DNA from 2 places in the Priestia sp. FSL W8-0001 genome. Region 1 is predicted to be linked to the other one. Evidence: riboswitches for the same ligand, from Rfam matches in the RefSeq annotation. Region 1 holds a riboswitch; the other holds the start of a gene.
The links. Region 1 has a riboswitch for manganese ahead of MKZ18_RS14145 (SulP family inorganic anion transporter). Riboswitches for the same ligand answer to the same signal wherever they lie in the genome.
Positions count from the first base shown of each region.

Region 2: another riboswitch for manganese. It lies ahead of MKZ18_RS06295 (TerC family protein); the one in region 1 lies ahead of MKZ18_RS14145 (SulP family inorganic anion transporter).

Region 1 is NZ_JBBPAL010000001.1:2,647,912-2,658,544, forward strand. Features, by position in the region: gene MKZ18_RS14120 (FMN-dependent NADH-azoreductase) at 1-216, opposite strand, end outside; gene MKZ18_RS14125 (hypothetical protein) at 449-874, opposite strand; gene MKZ18_RS14130 (hypothetical protein) at 947-1,492, opposite strand; gene MKZ18_RS14135 (FtsW/RodA/SpoVE family cell cycle protein) at 1,834-3,000, shown strand; partial or broken gene MKZ18_RS14140 (DUF2975 domain-containing protein) at 3,169-3,587, opposite strand; gene MKZ18_RS14145 (SulP family inorganic anion transporter) at 3,685-5,133, opposite strand; yybP-ykoY riboswitch at 5,565-5,724, opposite strand; gene deoD (purine-nucleoside phosphorylase) at 5,774-6,478, opposite strand; gene MKZ18_RS14155 (hypothetical protein) at 6,677-6,829, shown strand; gene MKZ18_RS14160 (hypothetical protein) at 6,884-7,204, opposite strand; gene MKZ18_RS14165 (phosphatase PAP2 family protein) at 7,486-8,133, opposite strand; gene MKZ18_RS14170 (hypothetical protein) at 8,208-8,345, opposite strand; gene MKZ18_RS14175 (sporulation protein) at 8,406-9,179, opposite strand; gene MKZ18_RS14180 (serine/threonine protein kinase) at 9,210-10,028, opposite strand; gene MKZ18_RS14185 (hypothetical protein) at 10,037-10,246, opposite strand; gene MKZ18_RS14190 (DUF2515 family protein) at 10,529-10,633, shown strand, end outside.
Region 2 is NZ_JBBPAL010000001.1:1,195,440-1,206,072, forward strand. Features, by position in the region: gene MKZ18_RS06265 (GerAB/ArcD/ProY family transporter) at 1-37, opposite strand, end outside; gene MKZ18_RS06270 (Ger(x)C family spore germination protein) at 49-1,134, opposite strand; gene MKZ18_RS06275 (spore germination protein) at 1,154-2,665, opposite strand; gene MKZ18_RS06280 (alkaline phosphatase) at 2,901-4,556, shown strand; gene MKZ18_RS06285 (response regulator) at 4,891-5,643, shown strand; gene MKZ18_RS06290 (hypothetical protein) at 5,868-6,005, shown strand; yybP-ykoY riboswitch at 6,077-6,179, shown strand; gene MKZ18_RS06295 (TerC family protein) at 6,277-7,089, shown strand; gene MKZ18_RS06300 (alpha/beta-type small acid-soluble spore protein) at 7,337-7,531, opposite strand; gene phaP (polyhydroxyalkanoic acid inclusion protein PhaP) at 7,674-8,186, opposite strand; gene phaQ (poly-beta-hydroxybutyrate-responsive repressor) at 8,358-8,786, opposite strand; gene phaR (polyhydroxyalkanoic acid synthase subunit PhaR) at 9,169-9,702, shown strand; gene MKZ18_RS06320 (3-oxoacyl-ACP reductase) at 9,781-10,524, shown strand; gene MKZ18_RS06325 (class III poly(R)-hydroxyalkanoic acid synthase subunit PhaC) at 10,610-10,633, shown strand, end outside.

The sequences.
Region 1 (10,633 bases):
ATCTTCTGTTAGCTCTTGATTTGCTCCAGCTTTCCCCCAAGCGCTTAACACATCAGAATCAATTAAAGGAACGCCTTCTTTATAAAGGTCGACTGTTGTTACTGTATCACTTGGATTCACCGTTTGATACTCATCTAAAAATGCTTGAGCTAAGCGTGTTGAGAAGGACGCCTCATCAACTTGTGGATTTACTTTTACATATAACACGTTTGTCATAGTTCTCATCTCCCGTTTATCTTTAAATCATTTATTTTCATTTCAAGATTTTAATTTGGTTTATTATCTCGAATTCAAGATTTATTATATAATTCTGTTCTTTATTCGTCAACCGTTTAAATGATTTTTTTAAAATTTTTCCGAAACAAAAAAAATATCCGCACTATCGAAAGTAGTTAACTCGCGATAGTTCAGATATATCATTGACTGAGATACTTATGTCCCAACCTCTTTAATAACACTGAAATTCGTTCACTCGATCTAAATCAATCCCAGCATATATCCAGTTGAATCCAGTCCAACGATACCCTGCTACGGATTTGCGGCCGACATATGTTGGATAGAACCAATATGACCGCCCACCTTTTGCCCAGATATACGTGTATTTATACAGACAACCTGCTATCGAACCAGGATCTACAGCATAAAGAGATGGTCCTCCCGAAGAAGCTAATTGAGGTGTAAAAGCAGGCGGTGGACCTGTTGGGGGACCACTTTGACCAGAAGGTGGTGGAAAACCTGGTACGCCTCCCTGCCCTGGTGGTGGAGGTGGTGGTAAAAAGCTTCCACCTTGTCCTGGTGGTCGCGGTGGAAAACCTTGCCCACCCTGTCCTGGAAATATAATTTGAAAGCGAGGGTCGTAATAATATCGATACATATATATTCTCCTTTCCAATGTGCATTTAAATTACTATATGCTTCACTTTTTGAATAGGTGAATATCCATACACTAGGTTTTTCGAGTAGGATCATATTGCGACATGTATCGTTCAATAAATTGATATACAAAAAAGATTAAAACGAATATTGGAGTTAAAACAAAGGGGTGTTGAATGCAACGTTTAACAAAAACTGATTCAAACATAGGAATTTCTTTTAAAACTTTAAAGAGAGACTGGCTGCTTCCTACTATGGAGATTAAAATAAAAATCCCCCATAAAATCCCGTTGCTATATGACCAAAAGAGATGGATTGTATAAAAGCTGAAACTAGCAATAACACCGCTAACAATACCACCTATAATTGTTTTCACTGTGAAAGGAATCGCAATAAACCATCCTACTCCTATACCTGCACAAGCAGCACAAATACTTGAGAACATAAGCGTTTCTTCCACTAATACAAACATCGTAAAAGCGGTTATAAAGCTTGTGCTCATTGCCGTATATACAGCAGCTAAATTGCCAGCTTTTGTTGATATATAACCATGGTGACACACGGTATAGTAACAGGAACACCAAATGAATAAGCCTACAAGAATCACGCCCCAAATCATAAGCTAATCCTCCTTATCCTCTATTATATAAGAGACTCTTTCACTCAATTTTCATTTTTATCTATTAAATTTACTAGTGATTAGCAATTGATTAAATTATCTTTTATATAGTAATCTCTATGATAAGATTGCTAGATTTAGTCCTATCCACCTTAAAAATCTAGCAAAAAGATGTAAAAGGCAAAATGTTATCGTTTGACCTATTTATATTGTAGAATGATTCATGTATAATAAGAGGCTGTATGATATTATCTTCATCATAGTGAAGATATCTTTTGTGGCTTAACACTAGCGTGCCACATTAAGAATATAATTAGATTCGATATTGATAGGTGAATAGTATGGGTGAAAATCAACGAAATGTTAGTAGATTTGACTGGAATTTAGCTTTTCTTCTCTTTCTTTTTTTCTGCGTAAGTATTACTGCTATTAATAGTGCACAAACTATTGGACAATATGATTCAAACTTTGTTATTAAACAAGTTGCTTTCTACGTAATTGGAGCAGTAATTATTGCATTTGTAATGCGACTAGATTCTGATCAATTACAAAAACTCTCGTGGGTCTTCTATGGTTTTGGAAACTTCCTTCTAATTTTCTTAATTATTGCGCCGAGCAGTATTGCTCGAGAAATTAACGGTGCAAAAAGTTGGTTTACACTACCTGGCTTTTCATTACAGCCTTCTGAGTTTGTAAAAGTTTTCTTGATTATTGTATTGAGTAATATTATTGTTAAGCACAACGAAAAATATCGCATTCGCACGATACGTGAAGACCTTTTATTACTAGCAAAAATGGGGGCAACATTAGGTTTTCCTCTGCTTCTTGTGATGCAGCAACCTGACTTAGGAACTGCGCTTGTTTTATTAGCGATTTTTGTAGGTCTGGTCTTTGTATCGGGAGTAACGTGGAAGCTAATTGTTCCTGCTTTTTTAGGGCTTGGTTCAATAGGTGCCGGCATTCTTGCACTAGTAATTTATGCTCCTGATTTCCTTGAAAAATATTTAGGTGTTAAGCAGTATCAATTTGGTCGGATCTATGCATGGCTAGACCCAACCACTTACAGCACAGGTGAAGCATATCACTTAGTGAAATCACTGAATGCTATCGGTTCTGGGATGGTCAACGGAAAAGGCCCGGGAAATGGCGTTGTTTACATTCCAGAAAGTCAAACAGACTTTATCTTTGCCGTAATAGGTGAAGAGTTCGGTTTTATAGGAGGAAGCATTGTTATCAGCTTGTTTTTCCTTCTTATTTATTACTTAATTAAACTTGGATTAGAAACAAAAAATGAATTTAACTCTTATTTATGCGTAGGTGTCATTACGATGATTACCTTCCACGTCTTTCAAAATATCGGTATGACGATTCAAGTATTACCAATTACAGGTATCCCTCTACCATTTATTTCTTACGGTGGTAGCTCCCTAATGGGTAGTATGTTTGCCATTGGATTAATGTTTGGAATATCTTGGCACCAAAAACGATATATGTTTGGTACAGAGTAAAATAAAAAGAGCGGTATAAAATTAACGGGTTCGGTTTTGAAGCATAAAATCAAAACTCGCAGCCCAATTCGTTACTGTTTTAACATTAATATCAACAGTAAGTTGTAACAAAAAAAGCAGTGGATTTCGTAATCCAACTGCTTTTTTATATTTTCACTTCTTTTTTGATTATGAATAAGTTCTATTATCATTTTTATACTCAACGGTAGGGAATTTAATAATAAAATTACACCTATTTTTATCCAGGAAATTTTTTAATGGCTTCAGAAGTACGTCCACAATGGCTGTGAGGATACTTGTTGCAAAAATTCCTATCAAACTTATCGCTATAGGTCCTGCTGCATCATCTCCTGTGATTATAGAAATCACCTTTAAGCTTATTATCATTAATACAATGAAGAAAATGTAATACAAATTCCATACGCACATACTAAAAGGGGATAGAGCGAGTAATCCCTACCAGGATGTGCTTCTACGTCTTTAATGGTTCACACAGGCATCCAATAAATACACAAAGTAAACACTGCAATTCCGATTAGAAAAATAATGACCTTTAAGGAAGTGGTGGAACCTCGTTTAACAATTATTTAAAACACCTCCCTTATTTAATGACAATATGATTATAATATGCATTTTATCGTTTTCAATAAAATAAAGAGGTGAATAGTCACCTCTTTATGCTATCTATATCGAAGATTCTAAGCCAATTCGCCCCATCGCTTTTTTGGTAGCACCGTTCATCCCTTGTAATATTACCTTTTTATTATTGCTTTCATACTTTCCTATAACTTTCGCCACGGCTAACATTGCAGATTGATCCCAAACGTAAGAGTTTGAAAAATCAACTACAATTATTGCTTGTTCATCTTCGTAATGAAATGCATTTACAAAAGCTGTTGTTGTTGCAAAGAAAAGAGGACCTTTAACGTGATAAACTATTCGATCAGACTCTTCTTCTTTTATTATTGTTAATCTCGCCATTTTCCAACCAAACACGACCGTACTAATGACAATACCAACCATAACTCCTAGCGCTAAATTATGTGTAAGCATTACAACAACAACTGTTGCAATCATAACAACAGAATCCGATACAGGATACTTATGAATGTCTTTAACAGATCGCCAATCAAACGTGCCTACCGCTACCATAAACATGACGCCAACAAGCGCGGCCATTGGAATCTGCTTTACAACATCACCTAACACCATAATTAAAAATAATAAAAACACGCCTGCTATAAGTGTTGAAAGTCTTCCACGTCCACCTGATTTTACGTTGATTACAGATTGTCCAATCATAGCGCATCCTGCCATTCCACCGAATAAACCTGTAACTATGTTAGCAAAACCTTGTCCACGTGCCTCTTTATTTTTATTGGAATCTGTATCCGTCATATCATCTAAAACTGTCGCAGTTAGTAATGATTCTAACAAACCTACAATCGCTAACGGTAGTGAATACGGTAGAATAATCAATAATGTTTCTAGTGATAATTCTACTGCTGGAAAATGAAGAGCTGGTAGTGTACGCGTAATCTCTCCCATATCTCCTACCGTTTTCAAGCCAAATCCTCCACCAAAAATGGCCATGGTCGTCATAAATACAATCGCTACTAATGGTGCTGGAACTATCTTAGTTACAAGAGGGAATACATATACAATTAATAATGTTCCTGCTACCATCGCGTACATAGCCCAGTTCGCACCTTTAAAATGCTGAAATTGAGCAGTGAAAATTAAAATCCCTAACGCGTTAACAAAACCAAACATAACCGTTTGTGGTAAAAATGATAAAAACCTTCCAACTTTCAGCACACCTAAAACGAGCTGAATAATTCCAGTTAAGATTGTCGCCGCAAACAAATACTCAACCCCATGAGTTTTCACTAGATCAATCATTAAAAGAGCCATTGCACCAGTTGCGGCAGAAATCATTGCTGGTCTTCCCCCAGTAAATGCAATGACAATTGCCATACAAAAAGAAGCATATAGACCTACCATAGGATTTACTCCTGCAATGATGGAAAATGCAAGTGCTTCGGGAATTAATGCAAGTGCAACGGTCATTCCTGAGAGAATATCTCCTCGGATATTTGAAAACCACTGCTGCTTAATAGCTGCTACGCTCACTAAATCACCTCATAGTATATAGTAAATTGATTTTCGACTCTCACGAAAACCAAAGCCGTTTTGAACGTAGGTTATCGTACCATATCTTCTTTGAATTGAAAATATATTTTTTACGATCGTGTTGAACCGATTTCTTTTCTAATTCACACCATTAAAAAAGAGCGTAAACTGCACGCTCTTTTTTAGTGAAGTCCTACTCATTAACGTCGAGGTGGAACTTCCGTATAATTTAATGAATAGCTGACTGAAATTAAGCCAAATAAATGTTGAAATCGAGGCGGATTTTTCACCTCCAAGGTCAACATTGCAAGTAAAAATAATTTACTCAACACAAGGAATGCTACCATTAAAAATAGTTTCTTTTTTCGTTTCAACGAATCATCGCTTCTCCTCTTTTTAACATAAAAATAAGAACAAACGATTATGGTTACATCTTTTATCTCTCATTTAAACAATAAAAGACCTTCACCACTAATCGGTAAAGGTCTTGCTAGACATTGTTTTACTATGCCAATAAAGCCGGTAGATTTCTCTACGAAATGTCGACTTTATTTCAGGAAAAACCTGACGCTACTCCCCTTTAAGGAATCTTATTCATAAAGATATTATAAGGGAATTGCGAACAGAATTCAACTATTTATTACTCATTGATTGCTGCTTCTAAAGCAACGATAATCATATCATTAAATGTTGTTTGACGCTCTTCAGCTGTTGTTTCTTCACCTGTAAAGATGTGATCGCTTACCGTTAAAACAGACAGCGCATTACGCCCATATTTAGCTGCTAGCGTATACAGTGCTGTTGTTTCCATTTCAACTGCTAGTACACCGTGTGCAGCCAGCTTTTCTAGTTGTCCATCTTCATTGTAGAATTGATCAGAAGTGAAAACGTTACCTACTTTTAGGTGTAATCCTTTTTCAACTCCAGCGTCATATGCACGCTTTAATAAGTCGAAATTCGCAGTTGGCGCATAGTCAATAGGTCCAAATTTCACGCGATTCATTTGTGAATCACTTGATGAAGACATAGCTAAAATAACGTCACGAACTTTTACATCTTTTTGAATCGCCCCACAAGTTCCGACACGAATTAAGTTTTGAACACCATACTCATTCATTAACTCATTTACATAAATAGCGATAGACGGAACGCCCATCCCTGTTCCTTGTACAGAAACACGTTTTCCCTTATATTTTCCTGTAAATCCTAACATTCCGCGAACTTCATTGTAGCAAGTAACATCTTCTAGAAATGTTTCCGCAATGTATTTTGCACGAAGCGGATCTCCAGGGAGTAAGATCGTTTCTGCAATTTCACCTTTTTTTGCCCCAATATGTACACTCATCTTTGTACCTCCTATTGTGTAAAAATGTTACCTTCTCACTATAACATAATTTGTCGAATTAATTACTGATTTCTTTCTCTGCCTTTCATTATTCCAACGTTTTTGCTGAACTATGTACTGAAAAAAATGGCGTAATGAAAAACATGTTTCGAGGAAAGCTACTCAAGAACACTATTTTTAAATAAATGAGGTGATCATATGGGCAAAAAACATCGTAATCGCATTAATTCACCAAAGAAAAACAACCACATTCCTCAAGAAGCCATTATTGCGGAGCAAGAGGCACATGGTGATGAGCATACAGCAAATAAACGCAAAAATGGTCCTGGACACCATATGCGCGACTATTAACTTTTTTAATAAAAAAGCGGCCTGATTGGTCGCTTTGCTTTATCAATAATTGATTTACCGGACGTGAATCCGATTTACTCTTTGCCATCCATCCGTCCAAAGTTTATAATAATACTTTCCTTTAGTACCTTCATCAATTAATAAAATATCTCCTGTACTAATAAAACGAGCATTGCATTCTTTTGGCAAATTGTCAGCAATGTTGAACTGTTGAAAGACTTTAACCGCTGCATCTTGATGGTCGAGAGCTTTTACCGTTAAACGATGAACCGGTTTATATCCTCTTCTTTCTCCTTTTTCTTCTGTTTGCATAATTGTAACATCGTATTCCGTAATGATATTTAACTGTTTTTTTAAATTCGTCCACACATTCAAATGTCTTCCCTCCAAACCTCAATGTTCTATCCTGCATCCTATGTATGAATTAATACTATGTCATTTATATTAGCGATAGATAGATCAAAATCCTTCATTTCAAATACATGTTTTATTCATACTTTCTTTTATAATTAAACTACCTTAGCATAAATCTCTCCAAAAAAGCATGGCGTTCGCCATGCTTTTACTAGTGTATCATCTTGTTAAAGTCAGTGGATAACCGTTTGGTTCTAAATCAATAAAATGAAATATTCGTTAAGAATTTGTAATGGTATATATTATGTCGGGAACTGGTATTTCTTTAAAGAAGACTGCATGAATTTACAATAGAGCTGATACATGCTAATCGCCCAAGAGATACCCAAAGCATAACCGGCTAATACATCTGTTAAGTAATGGACACCTAAATACATTCGACTGAACCCAACTAATATGATTAGTAGAATAAAGCTTGTATAGGCAATACTTCTCACACTTTGTGTCTTGGAATACGCTAAAACAAGGCATAATAGTCCCACAAAAAATGCGCTCGAATTCATCGCATGGCCGCTTGGAAAACTGTAGTGTGATGCGTCAATTAGCTGACTCCATCCAGGTCTTGGACGTTCAAAAATTTCTTTTAAAAGCCAATTTAACCCTCGTACCCCCCAAAACACAAGGGTAATGAATAAGGCTGATATGCCTTGGCGTTTATACATCAACAGTATAACAAGGACAAGCCAAATTGGTGCCGTAACATACCATGATCCTAACGTTGTAATAAAAATAAAAAATGGTGTTAGCCAGCTTGTCCTCCACTCAAAAATTGTATGTAATACATCATAATCTAACTCTTTTACAAAAGCCGTGTCAAACGTTAGCATTAGAATCACAAATAAGGCAAGTGCCAGGCAGACAGTAACAATATATTGTCTTCGCGTTAACATGTTGTGCTCTCCTCCATTAAACGATAAAGAAGAATGAATAAGAAGCATGCAAATACATGCTCCTTATGCAGTCGTTAGTCCTTTTTAGGCTGTTTATAGTGTTCAGGCTTTGGTGCCTGGTTCATAGCAAATTCATTTGAGAATTCTGGCTGTTGACGTGACGACTTTTTCATTCCTTTTTGATGTGTTTGATTACTTGTTTTATGAGACATGGTTTTCCCTCCCTTCCTCACACGTTTAATATGTGAAGAAGAAAGACAGACTATCCTAACTTATACGCTATATCTTGAAATAACTCGCTCTAGAGTGGCAGATAGCTGAGCAATCTCACTTTCAGACACTGTAACCCGCACAAGAGACTCATCAGCGTCTAATACCTCTGATAAAAAGCCACTAAACCCTCGAGCTTTACGATCAATTTCCAACAACAGTTCATATTGACCGTTACCTAATGATTGAACAATTACTTCTACTTCGTCTAACTTTCCATAATAAGGACCCTTAGCTGGGACGAATTCAAATTCTTGTACAAAAGGAAGTCGCTTTCGCATTCTTCTTGGTGCCTCTTCGCATTCCACTTGACGAAGACGAAAGCCAAGGTCTTCCATTGATTTCATCACGCTTGTAACCATCAAATTAGGAAGAACTTTCACATAATCAATATCGGACGGATCTACCGCATCTTTAATATCTAAACCTGTTGCCACCCATACTCGTGTTTTTCCAAGCGTAACGGGTGTATCATCAGGTAGTTGGAAAGTAAAAGGGATTTCTTTTTTTTCAGCTGGCTGAATAGTAAACGGCTCATTAATCTTGAATACATTGAGCTGTATATCTTGTTTGACCTTTTTATCATCTACTTCTTTTACATATGATGTAAACAGACGTAAGTAAATTCGGTCAATCGTCTGCTCAACATTGCCTCCATATACTTCTACAATCCCTTCAATCTTTTCACCTGCACGAAACTCGTCGTTTACTAGCTTTGCATCTACTCTAGCAGCACCAATACCGATTCGAGCTAATATCTTATTAAATAAAGCCATTAATTCCAACCTCCCCATTTCTACACTATATTAAAAGTTTAAAGCCTTCGTCTTTTTATCAGCAATAAACTGCAAATCCCCTTTGAGGTGCATCATATCTTCATAATAGCCATCGGATTGTAACATTTTGCGAATGATTGCTGTAAGCTCTGGTGATAACAAAAGTTCTTCTTCCCAACTCTTCTCTTTTCTTGAATTAGGTTCATAGCTTGAGTACAGCAAAAACAGCGCGAAATGCCCTAAAGCATATACATCACTTTGAACAGTTGTTCTTCTCATATACTGCTGTTCTGTTACTAAGCCTTCGACTTGTTCATCATCTCCTATAAAACGTGCTAAACCAAAATCAATGATGTAAATAACATCATCGACCTTAAGAATGTTTGGAATTCGCAGGTCACGGTGGACAATTCCTTCATTATGAAGAGATTCAATCACTTCTATTACTTGTAGCAATATTTGAACTACATCTTCTTCTTTGTATTTATAGTGATGTTCAAATATTAAGTCTTCAAACGTCTTTCCGTTAATATAGTCCATTATAATGAAAAATCCAGCGCTACTTTCCTCTACATCCAGTAGCTGAGGGACTTGAGGATGATTTATTCTTGCTAATATCTTTTTTTCATATTGAAAAGCTCGCATGCCTTGGTCAAGCTTTTGTTTCGTATTACGCAGCTGCTTGACTACTACTTGTGTTCCAAGCTTTTGATCCTTTGCCAGGTATGTAATACCATAGCTCCCCATTCCTAAAACACGGTCAATTTCATAACGGTTCTTAATTAATACGCCTTGTCTTAAAGGGCGGTCCATTAGAAATCGTTGAATTGATTTAAAAAAGTGCTTCATTTTGTCAATCAGCTAGAAGAAAAGCTGGAGAAAAAGCTTTTTTTCTTACGCTTATAATGATGATGTCCATACTTTGAATGACTTCGACTATCATAGTGACGTCCTTTTTTGTAGTCACTGCTGCTGTAGTGTCGTGGACGGCGACGGTGGTAATCGCTGCTGCTGTAGCGATGATGTTTTTTTGATCCTAATATTGAATTCAGTAGTTTTTTTATCATAATAACTCCCTCTTTTCTTAACACTTATTACCCTTTATACGTACTAATAATATAAAGGTTTCAAAAACTTTATTCCCCGTTTAGCTGCTTTAAAACGAAAAGGAGAACTTTTATGATTTATTCACTTCCATTCAAGGTTAACAAGACTATGACTATTGAAACAACGAACAACTTAGCACACTTAAATACGCAATCTTTAGCTATTTTATCTTCCTTTTCTAACACTTTTGAACTAAATGAGAAAGAGTCTAAGCTTGTTCAAAGAATTAAAAAAACGTTCGCTTGCACAATAAAAACAACATTACGCGAACCCATGCTTATTTGGAATTTTATAAGCGTTACCCGGAAATAAAATGGACGTTTTTAGCTCACCTCGTTTCTAGAAAT
Region 2 (10,633 bases), 1.5 Mb from region 1:
GAGAGACTTGAAATTGTTCTTTCACATTGTTTTCCACGTTGTTCCCTCCTACTGACTAATGCCTGTTTGAACTAGATTCACATGCGCTTTTACATGGATATCCATGTCCGAATAGTTTTCTCTAAAGCGTTGGCTGTCAAAGTTCCGCGTACGGCTACGAACGTAATCCGTAAAACAAATGGGGTCAACGCCAAGCTTTTGCAGCTTTTTAATTAAGCGATCACTGTCTTTTTCTAAGTTCGTAGTTAGCTTTTTCTCAAGCATATTGACATTAGATGGCTTTGTTAGTTTCAGCCATTGTGGAAACTCTTTTACAAGGCCGTCAATATTTAAATGGACAACAATGATGGGATTATGACGGTTCCCTTTTAATTCGTAATTCGTTTTGGTTCGCAGATTTTCTAAAATAACTTCGCCTGAATGCCCTTTGTGCTTCATATCCATTGTATAGCGACCGTGCTTCGTCCCATCCAGGAGTAGCTTCATTAAAAACGCCTCTTTCATATCGATTGAAGAAATGTATTTTTCATTTTTAAACAATGCAACTCCTTCTAATTTAATTGCATCTTTTTCTTGGGATAACAACGGTAAAAAAGGATCGCGGTCGTCGCTAAAAAAACTAAATAAAAACGTTTGTAAGTTGGTTCGCGGTAGGTTTTCAGTTTTAATATTCTGGTCAATTAGATTTGAGATAAACTGATAATCTTTAATTTTCTTTCTCATAACAGAGCTTAACATCTCATGTGCATTACCATCTGTGATGGCTACTTTAATCGTACGCCCTAAGTCAGGATTTCGAGCAAGCGTATTGACTAAATCGCGCATTCCGTGTTTGGCATAATCTTCACCAATTATGACGCTACGCAATTGGCCAAATGCCAAAGGGAGTGAAGACTTAACATTTAAATGGAGAGGGACATCAAAAGAACTATCGCCTTTGGCTGCAATGATGCTTGGTTCTTCCGTTGGTCCATATTTAAAGATGGGATATAAAATGGTTCCTCGAATCTTGTCTTCGTCCTTATCGTAATCGAATCCTATCGCATTCACGACTTGTATCTCATCAATCACTTCTCGATCCGCACAGCTAATTAGAAAGATGCTACAACAAGCTATAATTATTAATTTTTTCATTGCTGTATATCCTCCTTGCTTACTCTCGGTCTAGATTTTGTTTCTTTTTTGATTTTTCAGGATTATAGCGGAACCAGCTTAAAGGTCTTAAATACCCAGGGCGTTTTGCCGTTTTGCTATATGGAAGTCTAAGCAACGTATCTCGTTGGCTTTTTGCTCGAAATGGATAGACAGGAACTAAATAAGGCATACCCAGGGATTGTAATCGAATTAAATGAACGATTAAGTAGCAAAAGCCAAACATGATACCGACCAGTCCATACAAGGCTGCAAACAGTACAAAAGGGAAGCGCAAAAGTCGAATCGTATTAGACATCTTAAAAATTGGCGTTGTAAACGATGCGAGCGCAGTTAGAGAAACAATAATGAGCAAAACGTTACTAGTTAAAGCAGCTTCAACGGTTGCTTGCCCAATAACAATTCCCCCAACGATTCCAAGCGTTTGGCCGACTTTAGAAGGTAGTCTGGCTCCGGCTTCTCTAAGCAGTTCGATGGTTATTTCTAAGAACAACACTTCTACTACGGGAGGAAAAGGGACATTTGTTCTTGAGAAAATAATTGGTCCCAGTAAATCTTTTGGCAACATTTCATAATGATAGGTAACAACGGCAACATATAGCGGCGTTGCAAAAATAGAAAAAAGTACGCCAAACATTCGAATTAAGCGAAAGAATGAGCCTAGCACCCACGGTAAATAATAGTCTTCAGGTGAAATAAAAAAATCAAGCAGCGTGGATGGTCCCGTCACTGCATATGGAGAACCGCTTGAGAAAAAAGCAACTTGACCGTTTCGCAAGGTAAACAATACGCGGTCTACTCGCTCCGTTGTTAAAAACAAAGGAAAAGGAGTATTGGAGTTATCTGAAATGAGCTGCTCTAGCATGGTACTATCAAAAATAACGTCAAAGTCAAGGGACTCTAAGCACTTTGTCATGGTATCTACATGCTGTGGGTTCGTGATGTCCTCTAAATAAACGATTACTACCCGAGTTTTAGACTTTTGTCCGACCGTAATTTCCTTGAATACCAAATGCTCAGAAATTAATGTCTTTCGCATGAGATATAAATTAACGTCTAGGTCTTCTACAAATCCGAGCTTTGGACCTACAACGCTAAACTCATTTTCAGTTTCATTCTCTGTTCGAAATCCCGTATCAAAGCTTTGAACTTTAATTAACGCAACTTCTTTATCATCAGTATGAAGCTGAAACATAACATACCCGCGAAGCATCTTTTCCAAAATTTCTTGGGTATCTTTGGTGATAGAGATATCTTCAATCGGTAATACGTTTTCGACTTCGTTGACGTTTGTTAACGTAAAGTCAATGAGCTGAATAGGCTTTATAATTTTATCTTCAACGCTTTGCATCTGGACGAGCTGTTTAAAGTACGTAATGACGTATTTCTTATGCTGAGCTCCAATAGCGAGCGTTGTAAAATCACTGGATTTACTAAATTGCTCAATAATTTCATCTAGGGTTTTCTTTGGTTGTTGATCAGCATTGTTCTTTTTAAATAAATTTTTGAACATAAGTATCTCCTTGTCATCAATCCTCATCTGTTATTGGTAGTTTGTTCATGTGTTTCCTTTTTATGCGATGAAACTTTTCTCCTGAAGGATTAGTGCATTTGAAGGATTTTTTGGCTTGTAAACAGGGATTTACGCGATTTTAACGAATCTTTACATTGCCATAAAAGTGCATTTACAAAAAATTGTTAGATTTAAGCATGTAGAAAAAAGAGCGATACGAAGGGAGCACGATGAAATGAAAAAGAAATTATTAGGGGCAACGCTTGCTGGTGCTGTAGCACTCGGTTCTTTTGGATTAGGAAATGCATTAATGGAAACTGAAGCGAAGGGGCCAAAACAGCAGGAGAAAAAACCAAAAAACGTTATTATGATGGTAACGGACGGAACAAGCTCAAGCACAACAACATTAGCAAGATGGTATAAAGGTGCACCTCTACATATGGATCAGTTAATGGCTGGAGGGGTTCGCGCTTATTCAGCTGAATCAGCAATTACGGATTCAGCACCAGCAGGAACAGCATTGGCTACTGGTAATAAATCTAACTCTGGATACGTAGGAGTGCTTCCTTCACTTGTCACAACACCTGGTGTTGAACAAATAAAAGAAGAAGACAAGTACCGCCCCGTTGCAAATGTTCTAGAAGGAGCAAAGCTATCTGGAAAAGCAACAGGAATTGTGGCAACTTCTGAAATTCAACACGCAACGCCAGCTGGTTTTTCAGCCCATCATCACGATCGTAATAACTTTGATGTACTAGGTGAGCAGCAAGTATACCAAGGCATAGACGTTGTACTCGGTGGTGGTAAGCAATCACTTGTTACAGGAGAAGGTAGTAAAAACCGTAAAGACGGTGAAAACTTAGTTGAAGTAATTGACGAAAAGGGCTATGATTTTGTAGAAAATCGCGATGAGTTATTGAAATCAAAATCAGATAAAATTTGGGGTTCATTCTCAGATTCAGCGCTTGCTTACGAAATGGACCGTAAACAAACAAAGCCCCAAGAGCCGACAATTTCAGAAATGACGGATAAAGCACTTACTACGCTTTCAAAGGACAAGGATGGATTTTTCTTATTCGTTGAAGGCAGTAAGCCAGACTGGGCGGCACATGCAAACGATCCTGTTGGAATGGTAAGCGACGTGTTAGCTTTTGATAACGCAGTAGGGAAAGCAGTCGAGTTTGCGAAAAAAGATAAAAATACAATGGTTATTGTTGTATCAGATCACGGTAATAGCGGTATTTCAATCGGAAGTAAAAATACAGATAAAAACTATGATACAACGCCTGTTTCAGCGTACATTGACCCGTTGAAAAAAGCGAAAATGACGTTAGAAGGTGCAATGGGCTCTCTAAATAAAGACTTATCAAACAAAGAAGAAGTGGCTGCTTTATACGGGTTAGACAACTTAACGGTTGATGAAAAGAAACAGTTAGATGCAGCGAAAGATAAAAATGCAATTGGAGTAACATTATCTAAACTGCTGGCAAATCGTGCAAACCTAGGCTTTACGACAGGTGGGCATACGGGTGAAGACATGTTCTTATATTCATACGGAGTAGATCGTCCTGTGGGGCATTACGATAATACTGATCTTGCTAAGCATATGGCAAAAGCAATGAATTTCGACTTAGATAAACTAACGGATGAGCTATTTATTGAAGCTACAAAAGCATTTAAGGGTGCTAACGTAACAGTAAATAAACAAGATCCACAAAACCCTGTACTAGTTGTAAAATCAAACAAGCGTACGGTTGAGTTTCCTGTTAACAAAAATATTGCGGTTGTGAATGGAAAAGAAATTGAAATGAATAGCGTTGTCGTACAAGATAAAAACGGCCGCTTCTTTGTATCAAAGCAAGCACAAGACATTGTAAAAAAAGGCAAATAAGCATGTGAAGCATATAGCTCACCGGAAGTGAATTCTTCTGGTGGGCTTATTTGTTTTTGTTTCATCTCTTATTAATAGTCAAAAAGACCTATATAAAAATACGATTTTTAGGCATTTCTTTATGCATAAGTGGAAGAAGTATAGTATGATAGACTTGGTTTATGAATTGATTAGTTCATTTCTCATATATATGTTGTTACGGTTATATGCTACACTTTTGATATCCAAATACTTACTAAATTTGAGAGAAACTAGCGAGATTTTTCTCCTTAGCATAAATGTTCATTTTTGTTTTTAATTTGACGGAATAGATAATGTAAAAGGATTAGAAAGAATGTTAGAAGGAGCGACGTTTGTGAAAGTATTAATTGCAGATGATAATATAGATTCAATTGAAATCTTAGAATATTTTATTTCTCAGGTACCTGGCTTTGATGTCATTGGCTCTTGCAGGGATGGTGAAGAGTTAATTCAGCAAGTAATGGTACAAAGTCCAGAGCTTATTTTGGTAGATATTAATATACTGAGCATGAGCGGATTAGAAGCTGTCAAAGAATGTTTGAAGATTAAACCAGATTTACGCTTTATCTTTATAACAGGGTATGATCAGTTTGCGGTTGAAGCTTTCGAATTATCTGCGCTTGATTATATTATTAAACCGATTGAAAATCAGCGTTTATATGTAGCTTTAGAGCGCGCTAAAAAAACGCTTGCTAAACAAGAAAAAGACAACTCAACTAAATCAAGAGCAAAGCGATTACCTGTTAAATTTAACGGATCTACTTACTATATACCAATTAACGAGATTGTTTTTATTGAAAAATCAGGAAAGAAATGTTTAATATTCACACAGTTGAGAACATATGAAACATATGAAAACATCAGTGATATTTATATGTATTTAGATCCAAACGTTTTTAGCCAAACGCATCGATCTTATATTGTTAATCTGGAAAAGGTCTCTCATATTACTCCTAGAAATGAAACGTACCTAGTCTACTTTTTGAATTTTGATGAATATGCTCATATCTCGAAATTGAAAATTCAAGAAGTGCAAAAGCAGCTCCATGATCTAATGGTCAATTAACAGTTGAATTAAATACACTTGCACGTAACAGCAGGCGAGTCTTTGAAACGGTTCGTCTGTTTTTACGTCTTGCTTATGAGAAAGGAGCGAATGACTCTGGAAGGGAATTATAATTTATTTACCGTTTTGCTGGCAATAGTAGTGGGCATTCTAGCTGCTTATACAGCCTTAGACTTAATTGAAAGAAGCAGTAGCTCATCACGCCTCATAAAAAATGGGTGTTGATGGCAGTTACAGCGAATGCACTACAAGATGATATTGAAAAAGAAGTGAACATGGGGCTTGAAGATTATATCACCAAACCCATCCATTTTGAGACATTTTTACACAAGTTAGCACGTATACTGAATGGAAAGAAATAAATAACTATTCTTCCATTGACAAGTTGGAAAAAGTTACGTATTATGATAATAACTTAATACACTTACTTCGTCTAAGGAGTAAAGGGGAGTAGCGTCAGGGAAACCTGAAACAAAGTCGTCATTCCATGGATTCTGTCCATCGGCTTTGTTGGCATAACGAGTTTATTTATGCTTAGCAAGACCTTTGCCATATTTGGCAAAGGTCTTTTTGTGTTTTCTTTGCCGAATTAGGGAAAAAGATTAGTAAGAGAGAAAAGAGAGGAGAATGTTTATGGATGCATCATTGTTATTAGAATATGGGTGGGTGTTGCTTGTTCTCATCGCCTTAGAAGGAATTTTAGCTGCCGATAATGCGCTTGTAATGGCAATTATGGTAAAGCACTTACCAGAAGAGCAGCGTAAAAAAGCGTTATTTTACGGGTTAGCGGGGGCATTTATCTTCCGTTTTGGTTCACTATTTGCAATCTCGTTCTTAGTGGATGTTTGGCAAGTACAGGCAATCGGAGCAGTATATTTACTGTTTATCGCGATTAATCACCTCGTAAAGCGCTATTTGAAAAAGTCAAAACATGATGAAACCGTTACAAAGGAAAAAAAGGGTTCAGGTTTTTGGATGACTGTTTTAAAAGTAGAGTTAGCAGACATTGCGTTTGCGGTCGATTCAATTCTTGCAGCGGTAGCTCTTGCTGTCACGCTTCCAAATACTCCACTACCTAAGATTGGTGGGCTAGATGGTGGACAGTTCGCCGTTATTTTTGCAGGTGGATTAATTGGATTAATTATCATGCGTTTTGCAGCAACATGGTTCGTAAAATTATTAAATCAACGCCCAGGTTTAGAAACGGCTGCGTTCTTAATTGTTGGTTGGGTAGGGGTTAAATTAGCAGTATATACGCTTGCTCACCCTGAATTAGCAATTGTTGATGAGCATTTCCCAGAGTCAAAAGGATGGAAACTTTTCTTTTGGATCGTGCTGATTGCAATTGCTGTTGGCGGCTGGTTCTTATCGAAAGGTAAAAATCAAAGTGAAATTGAAGGTTCAGATGATGCACAAGATGCATTGAAAAAAGTAGATCATCAATAATCAAAGAGGCTGAGACATAAGTAATTCAGCCAACGATAAACCTGAACGATTGAGAGTTACTCGCTTTTAATCATTCAGGTTTTTTGTTGATTGTGAAAACAAACGTATTCTAACAACGTAAAGAGGTGAGAAAAGGAATTGTTCTTCTTTTTGGAAATTTGTTTTGTTATGTCCCACCCTCTTTTTTGCATGAGAAAAGCAGGTGCCTAGAGCACCTGCTTTTAGCCATGTTATGAAGTTGTTAAAATTATTTGTTTTGCCCGTTTAAATGAGCTTGAGCTTGTTGTACTAGACGTTTTGTAATTTCGCCACCAACTGATCCGTTGCTACGAGCAACCGTATCAGAGCCTAAAGTTACTCCAAATTCTTGAGCGATTTCTGCTTTGTATTGATCTAAAAATTGTCCAACGCCAGGAACTAATAATTTATTTGATTTAGCCATGGTTTCATTCTCTCCTTTTTTAAGTTCAACGAATAATTATCGTTGTAGTCGTAGTATGTACTCTCGTTTTCTTGCCATACTGGTAATGGTTTGAAGGAGATAATAAAAAGCCCAACTTCAGAAGAAGTTAGGCTTTCTTGTTTTATTTTACAACTGCATATTGATCAACTGATTGAGCAAATGATTTTTGTAGAGATTTTACTTGCTCTACGTACGCATCAGATACTTGTTGAAGCTCTTCACGCGTTTTCTTTTGCTCTTCTAGTAGCTGTGTGATGACTTGGTGGTATTGCTCTTGTGCTTGTTTCACCATTGTATAACCAGTTTTGCTTTGGTTTACAGATAATGATTGTAGCTTGCTTAATGCTTCGCTCATGCGATTCGTCCACTCTTCGTATGAGTCTGCCACAGCGTTGCCTGCAGTTTTACGTAAATTTTCAACTGTTCTTTTCTGAAGGTTTTCAAGCTCAGCTTTCCATTGCTTATCAACTTCTTGAAGTTGTTCAACTGCTTTTGAGACAAATTCTTGCTGTTGCTCTAATGTTTTTAACGTCCAAAGCTCAACTTGCTTATTTCCTTCAGCGATGTTTTCTAATCCTTTTGTCCATTGATCCCACATTGCATCGATTACTGTTTCATACTTTACTGTTGCCATAATCAAATTCCTCCTCGGTTGATTGGCTTGCGAACAGAATAAATTTATGAAACGTTAGTGGTGTTTGTCGTAGGTGTAAGGCTTAACATTTCAGCTAGCTCGCGAAATAGCCGTTATTTTTATATAAGGAAACGCAGCATCAAACTACGTGACTCCTTTTGTACATGCAAATTACTTTTGATTCTCATCTTTTTTTGTACCTGAGCTGAATGGAAAAAACATGTCTGTATACATGGAAAAGAATGAATCCAACATATTTTGATATTGCTCTAATGATGAAGCCCACATCGTTAAGTATTGTTCGCCAGCTTCCGTTAATGAGTAGATACGTCGAGCTGGTCCTTCAGCAGATGTATCCCATTGTGAAGTAATAAGGTTATCTTTTTCAAGCTGTCTCAAGGTGCGATATACGTTTCCTTGGTCGACGGATGTAAAGCCAAAGCTCATTAGCTGTTGAATTAGCTTATAACCATGTAAATTCCAACCCCGAAGGCTCAGTAATAAAAAAGGAATCATAAAGTTTTTTGGTGCACCACTAATCGATTTTTCAAGGTTAGCGGAGTTTGAAGCAGAGGCGTTATCTTCTTTACTTGTACTCAAGTTAATCACCCCTTTTTGGTAATTTGTCTCTATATGTGTAATTTACACCTAGATGAGATAAAAGTCAATCATTCCCTTGGGTTTTTTTAGAAAACGACAAAAAAACAAAAGGTTTCGACAATTTCTGTCAAAACTTTTCAAAAATAATCAAATATTGGGAATTGTTTATCGTATCAAACAACTCTATAATAGTATACGTAAGATATTTTTAACACTTTTACATTTTGTTGGCGCAAGTAGAAAACAAATTAAACAATAGTAAGCGTTCTTATTGATGATAATGATTGCGTTTACTTCGTGCTTCCTAATATGTCCACATGCGTTTTCGTCATGAGCATATTGAGAGCCATCACTTTTAATTACGTGGAAAGGAGATGGAAAATTGGAACAGCAAAAGATGTTAGATCCGTTTCAAGCATGGAAAGACGTATATGACAAAACTGAGTCTTACTGGGGAAAAGTTATTGGAGACAATATGAACAGAGAAGAGTTCTCACAAATGATGGGAAACGTTCTGAACATGAACCTTCAGTATCAACAAGCTATTAACGAAGTAACAGGGCGCTATTTTCAACAGGTCAACATTCCAACAAAGGAAGATGTAGCAAACGTAGCTTCACTTGTTATTAATGTAGAGGAAAAGGTAGAGGCGTTAGAAGATCGTTTCGATGATCTTGAAGACAAGCAAGATAGTCCAGCTTTCAAGCGTGAAGTCACTAAGCTGAAGTCAGATGTAAAGTCGTTAGACAAAAAGCTAGATAAGGTATTGTCACTGCTTGAAGAGCAGCAGGATACGCAAGCTGTGCTGCAAGAGTTAATTCAAGAGCAAATTCAAGAGCAAGGTGAACAGCTAAAAGCTGAGCTGTTGGAGCAAGTAAAAGTAGAAAAGCCGAGCGAGCAACCGGCTCAAAAGTAAGACAAGGGGACAAGTAAACACATCATACTACTGTTTATGTAGAACAATTACAATTGATGAGGCCAGGGGGGATTTTTGATGACAGAATTACAAGGTAAAGTAGCAATCGTAACAGGTGGATCTAAAGGAATTGGAGCGGCTATTACACGTGAATTAGCATCACAAGGTGTTAAGGTAGCTGTAAACTATAACAGTAGTAAAGAATCTGCAGAAGCTATTGTCAATGAAATTAGAGAAAACGGCGGTTCAGCGATTGCTGTTCAAGCGGACGTATCGTATGCAGATCAAGCTAAACACCTTGTTGAAGAAACAAAAGCAGCGTTTGGCCAGCTTGATATCTTAGTAAATAACGCTGGTATTACGCGCGATCGTTCTTTCAAAAAGCTTGGAGAAGAAGATTGGAAGAAAGTGATTGATGTTAATTTACATAGTGTGTATAACACAACTTCTGCTGCTTTAGGTGACTTAGTAGAAGCAGAAGCAGGCCGCATCATTAACATTTCATCTATTATCGGTCAAGCAGGCGGGTTCGGTCAAACAAACTATGCAGCTGCAAAAGCTGGTATGGTAGGCTTCACAAAGTCGCTGGCACTTGAGTTAGCAAAAACAAACGTAACGGTTAATGCTATCTGCCCTGGTTTTATTGAAACTGAAATGGTAATGGCAATTCCAGAAGAAGTACGTGCTAATATTGTTGCGAAAATTCCAAAGCGCCGCTTTGGTCAAGTAAATGAAATTGCACGTGGCGTTGTGTACTTAGTTAAAGACGGAGCTTATATCACAGGTCAACAACTAAACATTAACGGTGGCTTATACATGTAATTGTTCGTTCATATAAAAGTAGCCCTGACGTTTTGTCGGGGCTGTGCTTTTTCGCTCATGATTAAAAAGAAAGGTGGATGTTTTCATGGCAACTCCATATATCCAAGAA